DNA from 4 places in the Dehalobacterium formicoaceticum genome. Region 1 is predicted to be linked to each of the others. Evidence: riboswitches for the same ligand, from Rfam matches in the RefSeq annotation. Region 1 holds a riboswitch; each other region holds the start of a gene.
The links. Region 1 has a riboswitch for cobalamin ahead of CEQ75_RS07835 (ABC transporter substrate-binding protein). Riboswitches for the same ligand answer to the same signal wherever they lie in the genome.
Positions count from the first base shown of each region.

Region 2: it holds a riboswitch for cobalamin, as region 1 does, so the genes downstream of both, CEQ75_RS10605 (nucleotide-binding protein) here and CEQ75_RS07835 (ABC transporter substrate-binding protein) in region 1, are expected to answer to the same signal.
Region 3: it holds a riboswitch for cobalamin, as region 1 does, so the genes downstream of both, CEQ75_RS18025 (energy-coupling factor ABC transporter permease) here and CEQ75_RS07835 (ABC transporter substrate-binding protein) in region 1, are expected to answer to the same signal.
Region 4: it holds a riboswitch for cobalamin, as region 1 does, so the genes downstream of both, cobT (nicotinate-nucleotide--dimethylbenzimidazole phosphoribosyltransferase) here and CEQ75_RS07835 (ABC transporter substrate-binding protein) in region 1, are expected to answer to the same signal.

Region 1 is NZ_CP022121.1:1,590,472-1,595,686, forward strand. It holds gene CEQ75_RS07825 (DMT family transporter) at 1-737, shown strand, start outside; gene CEQ75_RS07830 (RNA polymerase sigma factor) at 856-1,089, opposite strand; cobalamin riboswitch at 1,346-1,515, shown strand; gene CEQ75_RS07835 (ABC transporter substrate-binding protein) at 1,805-2,953, shown strand; gene CEQ75_RS07840 (FecCD family ABC transporter permease) at 2,966-4,018, shown strand; gene CEQ75_RS07845 (ABC transporter ATP-binding protein) at 4,024-4,806, shown strand; gene CEQ75_RS07850 (cobalt-precorrin-4/precorrin-4 C(11)-methyltransferase) at 4,826-5,215, shown strand, end outside.
Region 2 is NZ_CP022121.1:2,185,775-2,190,989, forward strand. It holds gene CEQ75_RS10590 (BsuBI/PstI family type II restriction endonuclease) at 1-199, shown strand, start outside; gene CEQ75_RS10595 (LysR family transcriptional regulator) at 265-1,191, opposite strand; gene CEQ75_RS10600 (IS1634 family transposase) at 1,392-3,251, opposite strand; cobalamin riboswitch at 3,466-3,640, shown strand; gene CEQ75_RS10605 (nucleotide-binding protein) at 3,744-4,589, shown strand; gene CEQ75_RS10610 (hypothetical protein) at 4,583-5,029, shown strand; gene CEQ75_RS10615 (nitrogenase component 1) at 5,016-5,215, shown strand, end outside.
Region 3 is NZ_CP022121.1:3,721,708-3,726,922, reverse strand. It holds gene secD (protein translocase subunit SecD) at 1-1,197, opposite strand, end outside; gene CEQ75_RS18030 (hypothetical protein) at 1,346-1,753, opposite strand; cobalamin riboswitch at 2,537-2,722, shown strand; gene CEQ75_RS18025 (energy-coupling factor ABC transporter permease) at 2,896-3,657, shown strand; gene CEQ75_RS18020 (energy-coupling factor ABC transporter substrate-binding protein) at 3,661-3,984, shown strand; gene CEQ75_RS18530 (DUF2292 domain-containing protein) at 4,114-4,266, shown strand; gene CEQ75_RS18015 (S-layer homology domain-containing protein) at 4,533-5,215, shown strand, end outside.
Region 4 is NZ_CP022121.1:1,356,406-1,361,620, reverse strand. It holds gene mch (methenyltetrahydromethanopterin cyclohydrolase) at 1-221, opposite strand, end outside; gene gltX (glutamate--tRNA ligase) at 229-1,872, opposite strand; gene cobT (nicotinate-nucleotide--dimethylbenzimidazole phosphoribosyltransferase) at 2,068-3,195, opposite strand; cobalamin riboswitch at 3,409-3,585, opposite strand; gene CEQ75_RS06745 (M56 family metallopeptidase) at 3,809-5,215, opposite strand, start outside.

The DNA.
Region 1 (5,215 bases):
GTGTTGTTGGTGTTGTTGGTGTTTTAGGTTCAACCTGGTGCTATGCGGTGGCACTAAGTAAAGGAGTGCCTTTGGGAGTCACTTCAATTTTAACTTTCCTAAATTATTTTATTGTTGTGCTCTTCTCGCGTATTATCTGGAAAAATAAAATTACCCCTATCAAAATTGTCTCAGGGATTGCTACAATTATTGGTATTGCTTTTATTCTGAATGTGTTTGGTACACTTGCCGCCCCGGCCGAAGGGCTTTTTTGGATGGCAATCGTGGTCCTTTCCTTTGCCGGTGGGTTTCTTCTTTGCAAATATGCCGTGGATTTGGGATATGATTATGATGCATATTTAATGTATACTAATTTGTTTGCCGTGATAATTTTATCCTTTATCAATCCCCCCTGGGCTGTGGTCAGCGAAATTCAAATCAACGTGGGGGTGCATGGAATCCCGGCAGTTATGGCAATTTTGGGGTTTGGACTGATTCCTATGGTGTCAAGCTACTATTTCCTGATGACTGCTTATAGTTATTTGGAAGCTCCATTGGTGATCATTATGTACAGTCTTGACCCGGTGGTTGCCTCTATTTTAGGATTTTTGATATTTGGGCAAAGTCTGGTTCCTTTTCAAATCTTCGGGATCTTCCTTGTTTTAGCTGCCCTCGTTTGGCTGCAGCTAACAGAACGGGCTTTGGAAAGAAAACAGTTCAGGGAACATCAAGATCCCGTCAAGATGATTGTCACTTAATTTTTTGCCTCTTTCCCTCCTGATACGCATGGATAGAACAAAAAAACAGCTCAACAACCAGCAATTTTCTGATTGTTGAGCTGTTTTGTGTTTGGTACTAAACTTCCCATTGATCCCTTTAAAAACCGTATCCTCTATACTTTTTTAATTGCTCCATTTTCATTTTTTTGATATAACAAGGCTTTATATACTTAGGCATTTGCAACTGATTTATTGATTTTATTGCCTTGACAACACTTTCATTCACGATATCTTCCGCATCCTCCCGGTTTTTTGCGTAAGTGTAGGCAAAACGATAAGCGCTATCGATATTTTCCATTAAGTAATTTTCAAACAGCTGTTTTTTGTTCATCTATGCTCCTCCTCACATATGCTTAGACTAATGAAGCAGGAAATAAGTTTTGCTTTTTATTAGGTTTTCTATTATGACCGGGTGAAAGGGCACATATGAAAATATAATTTGCTGTTTTTACATTGTACCGGGTAAAAACAAATCGTCGTACTACAATGTGATTATAATCGAAAGGAAGAAGAGCAATAATTTAGAAATAATTAGTAGATAATTAGGTTGACATTTGATTATTATGGCAGTAGACTATTGTTGTATTGTAAAACATTTTTAATTTAATATTTTATTTAAATCATGGAATCAGGTGCAAATCCTGAACAATCTGGTTACTGTAATGCGGAGCAACTCCATTATGCCACTGCTGAATGCGGGAAGGCGGAGAAAGCGATGAAGCAAAGTCAGGATACATGTTTAAATAATGATGTATTATTATTTTCCAATGAAAAATAATGTACAGGATAAAGCCATATATCGGCTAAAGATTGATTGAGACATAGCACACCTGTATTTTCATGTAGAAAATGCAGGTGTTTTTTTATGCTCAGTATATTTTTTTCAACTCAAAAGAGTATGCAATGTTGGCAGGATGGAGGTGAAGAATTAAAAATAAAAGGAAAACATACTCAATGAGAAGGAAGAAAAATAGAAAAATTACTAAGATTAGTAAAGAAATAGCTCAAAACAATGATAGAGCTATTCTTAGAAAGGTGGGGCTAAAATGAAGAGGAAAATCGGATTAATTTTAATGTCGGTGCTTTTGATATTTTCACTATCTGCATGTGGAACAGATACTAAAGAAACAGGAAAGGCAGGAGGGCAAGAAACAGAGGGAGGGGAAAGCTCTGAAATTACGGTTACAGATATGTTGGGGAGGGAAATTAGTATTAAAAAACCCATTGAAAGAGTAGTAGTAAATTATTGGGAAGCACTAGAATTCTGTATCGCTGTTGTGGGAGAAGATTTTATTGATATGCCGGTAGGAGTTGGATTTTCCGGTACCGGGGAACAATTTCAAAGAATATACGAAGAAAAATATCCACAACTCCAAGATCTGCCTTTAGTAGGCGGAGGTGGTCAAAATGAATATGATATTGAAAAGATAATTTCATTAAAACCAGATCTTTTTATTGCCAATGTATTTGGTCATTTATCGGAAATAGCCTTAGATGCTGCAGAAAAACTAGAGAGAGCAGGGATTCCTACTTTAATTTTAACCAGATCAGAAGATCCATCTACTTCGCCCCAAGAAGCCGTATTGCTCGTTGGTAAAATCTTCGGAACAGAAGATCGGGCACGAGAAATGGCAGGTTTTTTAGATGAACAATTTGCAATCATAAAAAGTAAAAACCTATCTCAGAAAACAGATAAACCAACAGTTTATGAGGAAATGGGTTGGGGTACCAGAGAAGAATATAGTTCAACCGGAATAACTGATGGCTGGGCTGCTTTGATAGAGCTGGCCGGCGGAGAAAATATTGCAGTTGGCAATGTGGGTGATAATAGTAAAATAGATCCTGAATATTTGCTAACAACAAATCCCGACTATATCTTTGTGACATATTTATTAGGATATTACACTCCTGAAGAAGCTCAAGAAAATATGGATGCCACTGTAGGAGAATATGTTCAAAGAAAAGGTTGGGACAAGCTAAATGCCGTTCAAAATAACAATGTCTTCTCATTTTTTCACAATCAAGCACAAAATCAATGTGGATTCTATCCTGCATTAAAAATGGCAAAGCTTTTCTATCCCGGTGAATTTGAAGATATCAACCCTGATGAGCGATTAAAAGAATTCTTTGACCGCTTTATGCTTACAGAGTATGAAGATGGAATTTGGTTTTATCAATTAGGAGAACAACTTTAGGAGAACAACCAAATGAGCGAGAGTAATTTAAAAAGCACTTTAAAAGCCAGACAAATTTATGCAGGTATCATTAAGAAAAAATCATTGATTATTTTCCCTTTGATAGCTCTTATCCTGATCAGCATAGTTGTCAATTTATTTGTGGGAAGTGCAGATTATAATTTTACAGAAACAATAGATGCACTTTTGGGAACTACAGAAGATGAGGTTTCAATGTTTGTGATTTGGGGGCTGCGTATGCCGGTGGCGCTATCGGCGGTCGTGATCGGTGCTGCATTAGGGATGGGCGGATGTGAGATGCAGACAGTTTTAAGAAATCCCATGGCAAGCCCTTATACATTGGGATTATCTTCAGCAGCATCATTGGGCGCCGCGATCGCGATTATATTAAAGCTTTCCATCGTTCCAGGTGTCGGTACATTTTTGATAACCATAAATTCCTTTATATTTTCTTTACTGGCGGCAGGGATGCTCTATCTGTTTTCAAAAAGGGAAGACGCAGATCGGAATACTTTAATATTATTCGGTATCGTGATGAACTTTTTATTTAGCTCTTTAACCCAATTATTACAATTTGTTGCTGACGCATCAGATTTACAATCTTTAGTATTTTGGAGCTTTGGCAGCCTGAACAAGATTGATTGGATTAAACTGTTAATTATCACAATCGTGACGATACTTTGCGCATTTGTTTTTAGCCGGAATATTTGGAAATTGACTGCCATGTCATTATCCGATGAATCAGCGATAAGCCTGGGTGTTGATGTCAAAAAAACGCGCAGAAATATTATTTTTATCGTGGCCTTGCTGACGGCAACTGCCGTAAGTTTCGCCGGAACGATCGGCTTTGTCGGTTTGGTAGCGCCCCATATTGCCAGAATACTTTGCGGAGAAGAACAGAGATATTTCTTGACTGCATCAGCATTGATAGGTGCCTTGCTGCTATCCGTTGCTTCGATTGTCAGTAAATCCCTTGTTCCTGGCGTTATAATTCCCATTGGATTGGTGACTTCCCTTATTGGGATACCATTCTTTGCCCTCTTAATTTTAAAAAGAAAGGGATGATATCTATGATAACAATTGAAAACCTTTATTTTAAATACGATAAAAATCCAATATTCACAGATTTATCCTTATCATTAAAAGATAAAGTAAATATAATCGTCGGACCTAATGCCGCAGGAAAATCCACCCTATTAAAGTGCATTTTTGGCTTGCTTCCTGCTAAAGGGGAAATTCTTTGGGACGATAAGCGGCTATCAGAAATCCCCAGAAAAGAAAAAATGAATCTAATGGTTTATCTTCCTCAACAAGACATGGCCGAAACAACTTTGACTGTTTTTGAGACCGTTTTATTAGGAAGATTAGAATCTTTAGCATGGAAGGTAGGTGATGATGATTTAGAAAAGGCTTTAACAGCTTTAGAAGCCTTAAATATTGATAGCATTGCACGCCGGAAAATGAATCAACTTTCTGGAGGACAAAGAAAATTAGTATCAATTGCTCAGACCTTGGTCAGGGATCCGAAGATGATCTTGATGGACGAACCGACAAATAGTCTGGACATGCAAAAGCAATTAGAATTATTCTCGATCATAGAAGAAGTGTCTATTAAAAAAGATATGATGTTTATTATTGTGATGCACGATATTAATCTTTCCAGTCGCTATGCCGATTCTTTGGTCGTCTTAAAAAGCGGCGGGGAATTTTATTCCCAGGGAAATCCGAAAGAAATTGTAACAGAAGAAATGCTGAAAGAAGTTTATGGCATCGAAGCTTATGTGATGTTAAACGAAAATGATATTCCCGTAGTATCACCGATTCGTTCAGTAAAAGATACGATTGCACAATAGGGGAGAAGGGAGAAGAGATATGGAAACAAAGGTATTTATCGTGGCGGGAGGTCCGGGGGATGCTGAGCTTATGACGTTGAAAGGACAAAGAATTATTGACAGCGCCGATCGTATTTTTTTCAGTACCCGTTTTACTCCGCAAGAGATGTTCAGCAATACTAAGAGTAGTTGCAAATTTTATGATAGCTTTGCTTATTCTTATGATGAAAAATTACAATTAGTCAAGGAGGCAGTCAGCAAAAAACAAATCACGGCTTTCGTAACCATGGGAGATCCTTGCCTGTATGGGATGATCGGCGGTCTAACAGATCGTTTTGAAAATGAACAGATCGATTATGAAGTCATCCCTGGTGTTAGTTCCTTCAATGCTGCTACAGCTTTGCTTAAAAGAGGCATGACGGGGTTGGGA
Region 2 (5,215 bases), 600 kb from region 1:
GGTAAAACGGATGCGGGAAATCGAAGATATGACCGCAGGATGTGCGGCGGGGAGGATATATGTCACTGCTTTTCCTGACGGAAAATTATATAAGAGATTAATTGACCAGCTTGCCTGGGAAACTGAGGTGTGGATTGAAGAAAACCCAGACCATATGATCCACTTAAACGGCGATAAATTCATCGGGCCTCGGAATTGAGTATATATCGGATCACAGGTATTTTATTATGCGTAAGGAATGTAATCATGATAAATAGGATTTTTTTATAACCCTTGGATTTCTTGTTCTAGAATTTTGATATAAATTGCTCCTAAATCGCTTAAGGTATGTTCACTACGCAAAATATAACCGGCGTATAAAATTTGATTATTATCTGAAAGTTTAATAGCCTGTATTTCACTTAATTTTGAATGCATCTCGTCACCATTACTATTTGTTAAATCAGGGCCAATACTAAAACAATTACTCCATCTTACCAATGCTATTTTAGTACAACGATCGATAACATGGATGTTTTTATCAAGAATTTCTTTAAAGATAATTTCTTCAGAGAAATGGAGGAGATTATCATCACCTTGGCCGTAAGTTACAAAGGGATACCCTTTAAGGTCTTCCATAGTTAGTGCATCCATGGAAGCTAAGGGATGTTCCTTTCTGACAAAAACATAATTTTCAATTTCTCCTAAAGGATAAAAAATGAGACTACTGGTATTTAATATCTTTTTCATAGTATTTAAATAATTTTCGTTAAGACATAGAACACCTATCTCACTTCTTCTGGTTGTCACATCATGAATGACTTCGTGGGTTGGACATTCACGAATGGCAATATCATATCGATCAAGTCCAATCTTATCAATAATTTTAATAAAAGCTTTGGTTGCAAAAGGTAGCCGCTGTGTAGAAACTGAAAAACGCATGGGAAGAGACTTTTTATGCTGATAGCGTCTTTCTAAATATTCAGCTTGTTCTACAATATCCTTGGCATGACTGATATAATCCCGGCCCTCATATGTTAACTCAACACCTCTGCTATTTCTTTTGAATAAAACAATACCCAGGCTTTGTTCCACTTCTTTAATAGCTGTTGATAAAGTGGATTGAGAAATAAAAAGGGATTTTGCAGCAGCAGAGATAGACTGATGCTTTGAAATTTCAATCATATATCTCATATTTTGTAACGATATCATCTAATTACTTCCTTTCAATATACTATTATACTATCAAATAAACTGATAGCTAGCAATTGAAATTCAAGAAGATTAACCGATTGTTTTAGTGAAACTTCTATGATCCCGTTTTCGACAGTTAGAAGAAAAAGAAAGCTGGGAACCCGCGTGTTTAGCAGGTTCCCAGCTAATTATTGAATTTGAAATGTTGTATGTAATTACTAGTTTAATAATTTTTTAATTTTCCCGTTTAATTCCTTTGGTCTATAATGAAGCCTATCCAGATTAAGTGATGTTAATTCCATTAATGTATCAAGGGCCTTGCTACCATGATAGAGTGCCATGTATTCAATATCGTGTACGTTGGTGACATTCATATTTTTAAGTGTAGTAATTAGGTTTTCTGGAGTTATATGAGTATGTTGTTCGTCCAATTTAGCCTCTAATAGGCGATATACCAATAGGGCTGTAAAACAGATCATGAAGTGGGCCTTGATACGATTAGGCAATCTGTGATTTATAGGCCTCCCGGTGAAATTGGTTTTCATAATTCTGAAACACTCTTCAATCTGATATCTTTTGTGTGATATTGCGAGAATATCTTGAGCACGATCTTCGAGATTAGTCGCCACTGCATAATAGCCATCGTATTTTTCTTCCTCAGCAATTTTCTCCTCGTCCAGGACATAATTAATAACTGCCTTTTCACCAGATTTTGTATGAGAGATTCTTTTCATGAATCTTTTTACATCATTCGGTCCCTTCTTAATTTCTTCAGGATCCTTTCTAGCTAATAGTTTTTTTGCCCGCTCTATCTGGCTTCTCCGTACTGATCTTTGATACTCCATCATTTTTCGTGAAAATCTTATGATTAAGCGTTGCCTTAAAAGTCCGGTCGATTTCCTAGACTTAACACTACCATTTTTTAATGTTATTTCTTCGCTTAAACCAATGTCAAGGGCTTTGTCAGCAAAAATTACTTTGTAAGCAAAATCGTTATACAAAGGTAAATTTTCTTTTGAGTACTGATCAAAGGTTGTCATTTTTTTGATTGTGACAGGGGAGTCGTTTGACAATAAATGATAGTCATAGTCATTAAAAACTGCCTCCTTAAGAGTATTGCTTAATTTTTTAATTGATTGAGTGACAATAAAAGCCCTGCCACCCATGCTATTAAATTTACGGATGCTATAAGAACCAAGTCCCGCATCGGCACAATAAATAAATTTGGCTCCATTCAGCATCTTTAAGACTTCTTTTTCCAGGGGGATGGCAGTAGTTTGTTCACTTGTGTTCCCGGGATGCAGGGACATGGTGATGGGAATACCTTGGCTATCCATGAAAAGCCCCATCTCCACAATCGGATTAGGGCGATGCTCCTTACTTATCCCGAATTTTCTTAAGCCACAAATAACTTCCCCTGTAACTTCATCAACAATATCCTCGTCAGGTTGTTCGCATTCACAATAGAAGTTTGTGCAATCATAGTAGATAATAGAAGAATCTCTTTTGACGACAGCATTACTGTTTTTATAAAGCCATGTTAAGTAAACGTCATAATGCTCCTCTAAAATATCCATAAACCGAAGAATATGCTGGTAATCAAATTCTGGCTGCTCATAATATGAATTCAAATCATTCCAGGTGGAAAGTTTAGAACCGGGTTTTAGTATTCTAGCGTACGTTAGGAAACGGAGGATTTTAAAACTATCATAGGTGTTCTTGCATTCTGAAATATTTTGCTTAAAAAAAGTTTTAAGATTAAGACCTTTCATAATATCTTGCAGAACAAAATAACCTATGTTCAAACAAGTGGATGCCGATGCCTCGTCTTGTGTATGCTTGACTTTCTCATTAAAATTAGCAGTTAGGTTAAATGTGACCCTGCCAACGCGGTATTCCTCGTTCATCTTTTTAATTTCTTCTCTTACGTAGGTTTCGGGGTCATCAGTTATTTTCAAGAGTTCGGAATGTTTTCCGAAATTCTTGATATTTTTGGTAGTAGTTTTTTTGCCGTTTCTTATTCCTTGCTGCGCATAATAAGTAGGATCTTTAAGCCGTTTATCATAGTATAGTTTCAAGACGCATCACCCATATATATTATACCGTATACATACACCACATACAACATTTATTTTAAAAAAATTGACAAAAAAATAAGCCTATTTAAAGGCTTTGAGGGATTTTGATAGGCCTGTAAGTGTCGAAGACCCGTCAAATAAACTAATAGCTAGCAATTGAAATTCAAGAAGATTAACCGATTGTTTTAATGAAACTTCTATGATATACTGGCATCAATTGAATAATTCGAAATGTTGCAAGGAAATCGGTTAAAATCCGATGCGGTAACGCCACTGTAAGAGTGAGCCTCTATAAGATGTTTCAACACTGGAAAGAATCTTTCTGGGAAGTTGTTATAGATGGCAATGAACTTGAGCCAGGATACTACTACATTTCGTTATTACCGAACTTAACGGATTATTAGGTGAGGTCTTTATTTTTTTATAAACTCTTCTGTTAATTGTTCAGGAGAGTTTTTTTGATTTGATGGCTATCATGAAAGGGATGATGAATTGAAGAGACCGATTAAAATTGCTTTTTATGGAAAAGGAGGAATAGGAAAATCCACAATTGCAAGCAATATAGCAGCTGCAATGGGTTCACTTGGATTAAAGGTTTTATTTATTGGCTGTGATCCTAAAAGTGATTCTGTTAAAAATATTGTTGGAGGAAAAATCAAGTCGATGCTTCATTTGATCTTGGAAAAGGGAGATTTCTTAGCTGAGGAGGATTTTTTGGAAAAAGGTTTTTTAAATATATCTTGTATTGAAACAGGCGGCCCTTCTCCTGGGGTTGGCTGTGCCGGCCGGGGGATCATAACCGTGATGGAAGAACTGGAGAAACATAATATCTTTGATAAAGATTGGGATGTGATTATTTATGATGTTTTAGGCGATGTGGTCTGTGGGGGATTTGCAGTACCCATGCGAGAAGGATATGTAGATCGTGTCTTGCTGGTATCTTCCAGTGAATATATGTCCATCTACGCGGCAAACAATATTTTAAAAAGTATTGAGGTGTTTTCTGATCAAAAGGAACCCTTCTTAGGTGGAATCATCCATAATCAGCGAAATGATAACGCTATGGGGGGATTGGTTAGGGATTTTTCAGAAAAAGTGAAAGTACCCATTATCTCAGAAATTCCTTTTGCTAAGGAGATTATATTTAGTGAATTGGATTATAAAACAGTTATTGAAAAATATCCGGATTCAGCTATAGCAAGCAGATTTATCGAAACATCGAAAACTATTATGGCAGGGATTACAGGGGTAATCCCCAAACCACTGGAAGAGGGGGAGTTGGAACAATTATCCAAAGAATATCTTTCGTTGATTGTAGATGAGGGGCAGCTATGTTAGAAAAAACCTTAGTTCAGAAGGATAGTTTTAATGAACTGATTGAATTAGCATTGAGTAAGAAAGGTATCTATGTGTTGTCCATCGGTCCTCCCGGTTGTTTAAGGGTTCTCTTTTTTAGAGCAATGAGAGCTGAACTATTAGAGCAGTATTTTTCATTTGCAATAAAACCCATCGATGTAATATCAGCTTCCTATGAAGATCGGCTTATTGAGCATATTTCCAAGATGATATCCGAAAAGAGGGAGATGCGAGGTCTGATTCTCTACCTGTCTTGCTCTGAAATACTGACGGGAATGAAGTTTGAAAAAACCCAAAGAACGCTATGGGAGAAATATAATATGCCGGTATATGTTTTTAAGAGAGGACCTTTTGCAAAAAGAACAGGAGCGCCTAGGGAGAAAATGAAGGAGTTGATTTCTAAAATCAATGAATATCTATGATCGATACTTACCGCAACTTGTGAGTGATTATTCCGGCTTACATTCATTGTTATACCATCTGCCAACTTCGATAATCTTATTGTCTCCCAGTGGATGCAATCAGCCAATCAGAGAAGTGGATGAATATCGAGACTTTTCCAACACCAATCAATATACGACAAAACTTGACGACGCCCAAGTCACTCT
Region 3 (5,215 bases), 1.6 Mb from region 1:
TGAGCGTATCATAAGACGTGATGCCGTAACCCCGGCAACAAAGTTCATGATCACGCCGCATAAAAGCGTATAACCGAAAGATAGCATGGAACCGGAGCCGAAAATAATCAAGATTATGGCTACTATCATCACCGTAATATTACCGTCAAAAACTGAGGAAAAGGCCCTTTCAAAGCCGCTGTTAATTGCACTTCGCAAAGTTTTTCCCGTATTAAGCTCTTCCTTAATCCGTTCAGATACGATAACATTTGCATCCACACCCATACCGATGGATAAAATCACACCGGCAATACCCGGCAGGGTCAGTGTGAACTGGGGTATAGATAAGGCTAATAGCTGGCCGGTTACCTGTAATAGTAAAGCGATGCATGCAACCAGTCCGGGTATGCGATAATAGAGAAGCATGAATAAACAAACCAGGGCAAATGCCACCTTTCCTGCCATAACCATCACGGACAAGGCATTGCTGCCCAGCGTCGGACTTATAATATTTAAATTTTTTACGACTAGTGAAAAAGGCAGGGCACCGGAGTTAATTTTATTTGAAAGTGCCGAAGCTTCTTCCAAACTTTCCAGGTTTGTTATTTCCGCATTGCCGCCGGTAATTTGTGATCTAACGACTGGTGCGGAAATTAGGGTTTCATCCATATAAATGGAAATACTTTGTCCAATCAGTCTTGCGGTAGCTTGGGCAAATTTAACCGCGCCATCATTGGATAATTCCAGTGTGACAACAGGTTGCATATTATTCTGTTGTATTTGGGCGGAGCTTTTTTTAACATCTGCGCCTTCTAAGACAATATTGCCATCCGGATCCCGAAAGGTCAGCTTAGCAGTTTCGCCAAGCTCGGATACGGCTTTTTGCGGGTCAAAATCTGCTTCATCGGATTTCCAAGGGAATCTAACAATAACCTTGCCGTTACTTTTGTCAACGGTAACATCCCGGTCAGTAATATTACTGGCATCCATACGTGTCTCAAGAATGGCTCTTGCTGCCTGGAGTTCACTCTCAGTTGGTGCCCGGTCCAGGTCTTTCGGCTCATAGGTGGCTTCTACTCCACCCCTGATGTCGATGCCGTAACGCATTTTGTCGGCACCTTTAAGCTCAAAATTGCCAATTTTTAATCCAAATACAGCAAGCAAAAACAAAGCAGCAGTTAATAAAACGATTATAAAAAATACAGGCTTTGACTTCATAAATAATTCCTCCAATTGTGATCCGTCATGTACCCTGCATTTCTTCAATAGTGCGGGATCCAGACGGATGAAATGTCACGGATAAGTATATTAAAAAAAGACTTATCCGGAAGGGACATATTATTATCCCATCATGAATTTAACCATGTCATTTCATACCATCTGTTTTATGGAGAAATGATAGCACAACGCTGAAATAAGACTGTGTATAGGCTTGATCCGAGAGCCTTGAATAATGGATAAAACAGGCTATTTGGATGATGACGATAGCAATAAGCGTACTTAGACTGTTTTGTGCAGCCAGCCACCGTAATTGCTTTACCGAAAAAATAAAGGATTCCATAGAGGTGTTTGCAGCGGCTAAATAATCAAAAAGACCGGTATTTGCTCCGCCGTTCACTGATGAATGTTCACTTCTGCCGCATAGAGGTGAAATATCAAACATATCAGAAGAGGTAACGCCACCGGTATTTAAAATAATTATGAAACTTGATAAAAATAAGGAGCATAAGAGCAGATACAATATAATACGATTGTTGGTGGTCTTTGTAATCATACTCCAGTTCTCCTTGTAGTATATTTCCGGGCGGTATATCCCGGCTAAATTAATATGGCTATTATGGCCAATAATATGATCCTGTATTTAAAGCAAAAATTATATACTAGCATATTATAGCACTGATTTATTGATAATAGGAATAAATTATAAATTTAATCATGAATTTAATAAAAATCAAATTTAACAAAAATTGTTATGGGGTACACTTTGTCTATGAATAAACTCTCACTTATACTGTATTACGGTTCTAGTGAGGTTTAGGTAACGCTTTAGAATTTGCCATTTGTTATTCCTTATTTGGTAGTTCGGCCGGCTTTATGCCGGTCTAGGTACATTTTTCTTGTAGTAAGTATTATCTTTGATGATTATTTTTATTTTTTAAATTCGCCAGATACAACTCAACACAATCCTTTCTTGTTATGATACCCGGCCAGGATTGAGCCGGGTAATTTTTTATCCGATAACTAACTGCCACTAATACCGCTGCAGAAACCCCTATTTTTGCCTAATTCAGTCTATATAGAGTATCACGAGCTATCATTGTCCACTACATATAGGGTAGAAAATCGTAAATTGAACTTTTTGCTGTGGAATCATATATTGCTTTTTTAAACCACCTATGTTATAAATATTGTAGTAAGATACAAATAATAGTGTATGCAAGGATTTTCTGGAAGATAAACTAGTAGAAACCTGCATGTTATAAGCTTTTAGCATAAAGATATTAAAAAGGCGTGTGTTTTGATCTCAAAGAGATATTTTGTTTGCATAGAAATAAAATTTAATATTGATCTATTAGGTGCCTGTATGGGAGAATAGGGAAACCGGTTTTATTCCGGTGCGGATCCGCCGCTGTAATCGAAGACGAATCCCCAAGATGTCACTATCCGGTTTTTATGTGGATGGGAAGGCGTGGGAGGAGGATGACACGAGAGCCAGAAGACCTGCCTTTTAGAAAGCTGTAGCCCGAGGAGAGAACGGCTTGGCTTGCTAAGGTTTACTGTATGTAGATTCCCCCCTGTATTAAAATTAGGGGGGATTTTTATTTTATAAAAGATTATATTACGGGAGGGAGGCGGTTAAGGTAGTTTGAAATTGTTACCTTCAAGAAATAAAAACAAAAAAAGGAGGAAAAATTCATGAAAAAGTATTTGCAATTGTTTGCAGCTTTTATACTTATGTTAGGAATTTTTAGTTTCTTTCCCCAAGAAGCTCGTGCTATGCACATTATGGAAGGATTTTTACCTGCCAAATGGGCAATTTTCTGGTCTGTGCTGACCTTGCCGTTTATTATCCTGGGTATTATATCCATTTCTAAAAAAGTTTCCAAAAACCCAGAGCTGAAGTTGCTGTTAGGAGTATCCGGTGCCTTTGCCTTTGTTTTGTCTGCGCTGAAGATTCCCTCAGTTACAGGCAGCAGCTCCCATCCTACAGGGGTTGGCTTGGGCACTGTGCTATTCGGGCCTCTTGCTATGGGTGTGATTGGTTGCATTGTTTTGTTGTTCCAGGCAATTCTTCTGGCCCATGGGGGTCTGACCACCTTGGGAGCCAATACTTTTTCTATGGGTGTGGCAGGTCCTTTTGTTGCATACGGTGTATTTGTATTTTCGAGGAAGGTCGGTTTATCCAACGGAATTGCCGTATTTCTGGCCGCCGCTTTGGGGAATTTGATGACTTATGTTGTCACCTCCCTCCAGCTAGCATTGGCTTTTCCAGCAGAAGTGGGCGGAATTGCTGCATCGGCGGTTAAATTTTTAGGTATTTTTGCCGTAACACAGGTTCCTTTGGCGATCAGTGAAGGCTTGCTAACCGTTGTCGTTTTTAATTTCTTGACAACTTACAGCAAGAACGAAATGGGATTACTTAATCTGATTTCCCCGAACAAGAAGGAGGCGAAATAAAAAATGAAGTATTCCTGGATTTTGATTCTAATCGTGATTATTTTAGCCGTAACTCCTTTATTCTTGGTGCAAGATTCTGAATTTGGCGGCGCGGATGGTCTTGCGGAAGAAGCCATTACGGAAGTTGATCCTTCTTATGAGCCATGGTTTACTCCTTTCTGGGAACCACCGGGAGGAGAAACGGAAAGTCTGCTTTTTGCGCTCCAGGCTGCTTTGGGGGCAGGATTTTTGGGATACTATTTTGGATTGAAAAAAGGACAGGCCAAGGCTGCAGCTAAATTAAGTAAGCTAGATGGCGAGAAATCAGGAGTTTTATCAAATAACTAACTAGCACTAAGTTCCTGGATAACGATTGTTAAGCATAAGATGGAGCAAAACTCCATCTTATGCCAAAAACTCTGTTTTAGGCATCAATAATTATTCGGACAAAATAAAATCAAATGGGAGGGGGATCGAGTGAAAGAAGCTAATTTAAAAATGATGGTGACGGAAAAGGAGAAAAAACTAATTGAGTTGATTCGCAGTACGGGATTTGGCGAATTGAAGGTTATTATCCAGGATTGGGAACCGGTGAGAATTGAAGAAATCACTAAATCTATAAAATTATAAGGCGTTCTTATTTAATGAAAATACCGAGCTTTGCATGAAAAACATATGGGAAGCAGATCCGAATATGTTGACGAAATAATGTACCTGGTTATAGAAAATGAGCTAGTGACGCTGACCGAACAACGGAGGCATCATCTTTTTGGATGATGTCTTTTTTTGTTTATCAAAAAGGATCAACCTTGCTGAAGCTAAGAGAAATTTTAGATTGACCTTGTCTGAACGTGTATTTTCAGTTTAAAGAAAAAATGAAAAAGAGGGGGATAAACATGAAAATTAAGAAAAGTATGCTTTGCTGTCTTCTAATAACTCTTTTACTTGTTTTTTCCGGTATCGTTAGCGCTAGTGAAAGTGTTAATTTTTATAAGGAAGCCCAGCAAAAGACAGTCATCTTTTACGCGGACAACAAGAATAACTTAACCCATTGGCAGGAAATAGTGGGATTGACGGAGGCTGGGGAGAATTTACAGGATGATCCATGGCAGCTGCCGGAATGGAATTTAGATACTTTAAATGAAGAGGCCGGTGTTTTGGATTATTTGTCTTTGATCCTTAGCATAGACGCGTCAGGAGAGGATCCGGCGAATATCGAAGGCAGAAACCTGGTTGCGGAATTAGCCGCATTGCAGGAAGACAACGGAGGTTTTGGCGCCGAAACGATGCTGACTTATTGGGCGATGATTGCCTTGGATCGGACTAACGGGAACTATAACACGGAAGCTGCTGTTGCTTATCTGTTAGGTCAGCAAAACGAGAGCGGCGGTTTTTCCTGGACTAATAAAGATCAGACTCCTGATACGGATTCTACTGGATTTGCTTTGGTGGCACTAGCCAACCATCAAGATGCAGATGGAGTGGAAGCAGCTTATGCAGAAGCTATGGATTATTTGCACTGTGTTCAGAAGGAGACGGGTGGATTCGGTACGGATGCAAATGCTTTAACAGAAAACTG
Region 4 (5,215 bases), 230 kb from region 1:
GCTTCCAAACCTCCCCGGACATGAACACCGCAATCGATGACCGTTGCTCCATTAATGCGGTCAACCTTGACGTTTAGCTGTTCACTGCGGGATATAAATTCATGAATGAAGGAAAAGGCTTGACGATTGGGACTCAGTTCGGGTATTTGACTAAGGGGTAAAAGCATAATTTTCCTCTTTTCACTATGAATTTTGGATGAATCGCCAAAGCCCTCTGCCATGGCTTACTTATTCTGCTGCAGATTTAATTCGCTGCTGTACTTTATCTGCTCCCATAATCTGCTGCAAGGCCCAAACATCCGGCGAAGAAGTGCGGCCAACAATGGCAATACGAATTACCGTACTGACATCACCCACATGTCCTTTATATTGATCCGGATGCTTCTTAAAGTCCTTGGGTTTTGCCGCGTAACCATTTTCTGTGGCGATGGTTCTTATTTTGTCAAACCATTGGCTTTGTTCGTCACTGTGGTCATAGGTAGACAGGTACGCTTTCAGTATTTTTTTGACTTCCTCTTCATCGATGTTTTCCGGATAGGGGTCGACGATCTGAAAGTATTCGTCAAAGAAATAGCTGATAAAGTCAAATATTTGTTCACAATAAATCAGATCTTTTCGGGGTTTAACAGGATCATCCCGGCCCACATCCAACAATTGCAGCACCGCAGCCTGATGTTCCAAAAGCAAATCAACGATTTCCCGGCGATATGCCTGCCCCCATTTAACCAGAAAATCAAAGATTTCTTGCGCATAAATATTCACTAAAACATTCTTGCTGATATCATTAAGTTTACCTAAATCAAATAAAGCACCGGAATTACTCATTTTATTTAAAGTGAAATGAAATTCATCAATATCACTGTCCGGATTTTCAATTCTCCACTCCTCGAAATTGGAATTCAATATCGTCATCAGATACTCTCGCACTGCCGCCGGATGATATCCTAATTTCATGTAATACTCTAAGCCCAATTCCGGGTCTTTTCTCTTCGAGAGCTTTCTCTTAATTCCCTCATCGATTTTCATTAAGTGTGCGGTATGACAATATACTGGAAATTCCCAACCTAAAGTCGTAAATAACTCATAATGAATCGGTAAGGTTGAAAGCCACTCTTCTCCCCGCACCACATGGGTCACGCGCATAAAGTGATCGTCGACCACATGGGCGAAGTGATAAGTGGGAATGCCGTTGGCTTTCAAAATTACCACATCCTGATCATTGACCGGCATGGAAAGGTACCCTCTGATGGCATCCTCAATTTCAAAGGTTTGTTCCAGAATCCCCATGGATTTTAAGCGCAGAACAAAACGCTCCTGGTTTGCTAAATGAACCTGGATCTCCTCCAAGGATAAATTGCGATCCCGAGCCCATTTACCATAGTATCCGGTGTTAACATTTTCAGCCATCTGCTGTTTCCTGATTTCTTCCAATTCTTCTTCGGAACAAAAACATGGGTAGGCCCTGCCCATCTCCACTAAGTGCTTTGCTGCCGTCTGATAAAGTTCTGCTCTTTTGCTTTGAAAATATGGTCCGTAGCTCCCTTTTTCCCCGTCAATGCCGGCCCCTTCATCAAACTTTAAATCAAAGAATTCCAAGGAGGAAATAATAGTTTCCACGGCGCCTTCTACTTGCCGTTTATCGTCGGTATCCTCGATGCGCAGCATAAATACTCCATTACTTTGATGGGCCAATCGTTCATCAACAAAAGCACCGTAAAGATTCCCCAGGTGAATAAAACCGGTGGGACTTGGTGCTAATCGGGTGACTTTTGCGTCCTCACTTAAATTTCTCTCCGGAAATACAGTTTCATAATCAGTAATTGATCTCGTTATCTTGGGGAATAGCAAATCAGCTAATTTCTTATTATCCATAATCTTCCTCATTTTTATTATAATTTTAAAGCTTAAATGTAAAATGAAAGACGCTTCTCTTGTCTAATTAACAAAGAATCGTCTTTAGAATAGTGCCTTCGCACCTTGACCAATCGGCCGAAAGTATCAAGTTAAATTATACACCTAAATAGTAAATTTATCTACATCAAAACTCTTTTGGGATTAACAAAATGATTATCTGGTTAAAAACTCTCCGGTGCTAACACCGGCCGTATCAAAGGTGGCCATTTCGTCAGCAATCTTCAGAGCGGCATCTACCATGGGGAACATTAGAGCAGCACCGGTACCTTCTCCCAGTCTCATATTAAAATAAAGTCTGGGCTTGAAACCAAGATGTTCAAGAGCCACCGTTTGTCCTTCTTCCTCCGAACTATGGGAAGTAATCATATAATTCTTGGCAAGGGGCGCAAATTTGACAGCCGTAAGGGCTGCTGATGCTGCAATAATCCCATCTAATATAATTGGCACATGTTGGTAGGCAGCCTCCAAAATAGCACCTGTGAGGGCAGCGTGCTCCAGTCCTCCCACCTTTGCCATCGTATCCAATGGATTGTCAGGATCCGGTTGATTAATCTTAATCGCTTGTTTAATGACCTCTTGTTTATGCTCTAGAGCTGCATCCTTTATGCCGGTGCCGGATCCAGTAACCCTTTCCACCGGCTGACCGGTAAATACGGAAATCAGGGCCGAACTGGGCGTGGTATTCCCGATACCTACCTCTCCTGTTGCCAAGAGATTTACTCCTGAATCGATAGCTTGGGCAGCAATTTTGGCACCGGTAAGAATGGCCTGAAGAGCCTCCTCCGGAGTCATCGCCGGACCATGCAACATATTGTTCGTACCGTTTTTGATCCGGTTTTCCATGAGTTCCGGGGGATCCAAGGGGCCGGCAATGCCAATGTCGGTACAGATTACATCCGCTCCCCCATTACGAGCTAAGACATTGATACCTCCACCACCGCCAAAATAGCTATAGAACATTTGAGCCGTAATTTCTTGAGGTGCTGCACTGACACCCTCAGCTACTACACCATGATCTCCGGCCATCAATAGAACTGCTTTCCCTTTAATGGTGGGTTGTGAAGTGCGTTGAATTCCGGCAAGCTGTTGAGCAATATCCTCCAGAATACCCAAACTTCCGGTGGGCTTAATCTTGGCATCCACACGTTTTTGCATCGCAAGCATCGCTTCCTGATCCAATTCTTCAATCCCATGGATCAACTCCTGCAATGCCGCCTCAAGCTCTTGTCCATTGGCTTTTTTAAGATTTTCTAAACCGTGTAATTTCATAGTGTTATTCATTATCATCATCTCCTAATTTCCTTCAAGTTCATTATTTAATTAGAAATCTTGGCTTGCGCCAAGCCTCTGGCGCTGGCGGAAGCCTTAGTTGCACTTATACTTTCAACCTTAAAATTTATACTTTCTGAAAGTAAAAAAAAATAAAGTCCCGCCACAATGGTTATTGTGGTCGGGACTTTGCCTTCATCGCCGCCGCTTTCCGTTACCCTGGAAAGACTTTTTTATTCTTAGGCAGGTCTCCTGACTCAGACTCAAACGTCCTGAACGCCCCTTCCCAGCACATGCCAGTGGATTAGCGTAGACTCGTCTCTACAGTGGTGGGTCCGTACCGGATTATAACCGGATTTCCTATTCTCCCCATGTCGGGGCACCTAAGAACAATTTATTAAATTCAACTATAAAATCATTTTACCAGAAGACCACAAGAAATTCAATCCTAATTTATAATTCCTAATCTCGCTGGCACAGTTCCACCAAAGTCCCAAAGGTAGCAGAAAGAAAAAATCAAAGAAAAACATCCTCCTTGTCAGAAATAAGCATCTGATCTGTTAAAAAAACCGCTCCCCATCAAGGAGATAGGGAGCGATTTATATTGATATTGTTTCGATCAAGCTTACGGCACATACTGTTCCGTAATACTTGTGACAAATCCATCCTTGGTTGTAACCCAAAAGGGTGGTGTGAAATCCTTAAATTGATCCAGATGCCGAACAAACTCCTCAAGGGAAACAAGTTTATGGTTAGCTTCCCCCGTCCCGTCAATAATTCGGTATTCGGTTTGGTCTGTCACCTGATGACCCATGGGGTAACTTTTCGGATTGTGGATATAGTATCCGTTGGGCAAATCATTGGGGTCAATATTCAGTTCCTTCAGTCTCTCCGTATCCTCAAGTGTTAGCCACTCGATTTGATCTAAATGAAAAGAAGGTTTAGAGTATGTTTCGGTATCAAAATTTGAAATAAAACCGATATAACGACTTTCCGGTGTTTCTGAAAAATCCTCTGCCGTGGCATCGTATTGGGGTACAAGGTCATCCATGGTTACCTGCCATTGTCCCAGACCTTGTTTGATGAAATCAATAGCAACGCGCATGGGGTCTAATAGATCGGGATGATTTCCAGCTTCACTTTGCTTTTGTAATTCCTGATAATATGCTTTAATCGTCAGATCTGTATCCGGCAGAGGATGATATACCGTACCGTTTCCATCCATCCAGCGCTCAACACACCAAATTCCACCTTCCCCTTGCATAATTGGCTGAGACAATAGGAGCTGACTGGTCTCCCCTGTTGAGAGAGGAAATTTTACCACCATATGGTTTCCCGGGTAAGTTTCCTGGGGCAGGAGATCTTTCCCTTCCAGAAAGATCCGCAGCGCCGTTTCCTGGCCTGCCGGTCTTGAAAAATCACCCTCACCGCTCAGCATCGTGCCCAAAAACTTTGGTCTGGACTTTTCATAAGAAAAAACCAGCAGGGGTTTCCCCATATCCCGTTCTTCGGTAATCCATCCCTCATCTGTACTCATGCCTCCGGGCATAACATCGACAGGTTCCGCTGGTTTCAGGCGATATTCAATATGCCATATTTCCACGGGAGATGAAAGCAAATGATCAAAAGAAGTCATCTTTTCAAGCTTGGTAATTTTACTATCGATAATATTATAACTTGGATAAGCGGCAATTTCCTGTTCCACAAATTGCTCCGCATAATCCTGAATGGTAAGTTGCTCTGATTGGGGATTACTCATTAATGCCACAACAATCACCGCCACAGCAATAATCCCCGCTATGGTTACCCAAAACCTCGGCTTTTTGTAGTTTAAAATATTCATAATGCGCCCCCTCGTGTTGTTCTCTCCAAAAGCAAGGGGATAGCCTCCTACAAAGCGCCGACCTGCCGCCAGAGATAAAAGGGATGAGGAATAATCCTTTTTAATGCCATCCCCCATTTGTTTAAGCACGCTTTCATCACAGGACAATTCCATATCCTCGCTCATGAGGAAGAAAGCAACCCAAACAAG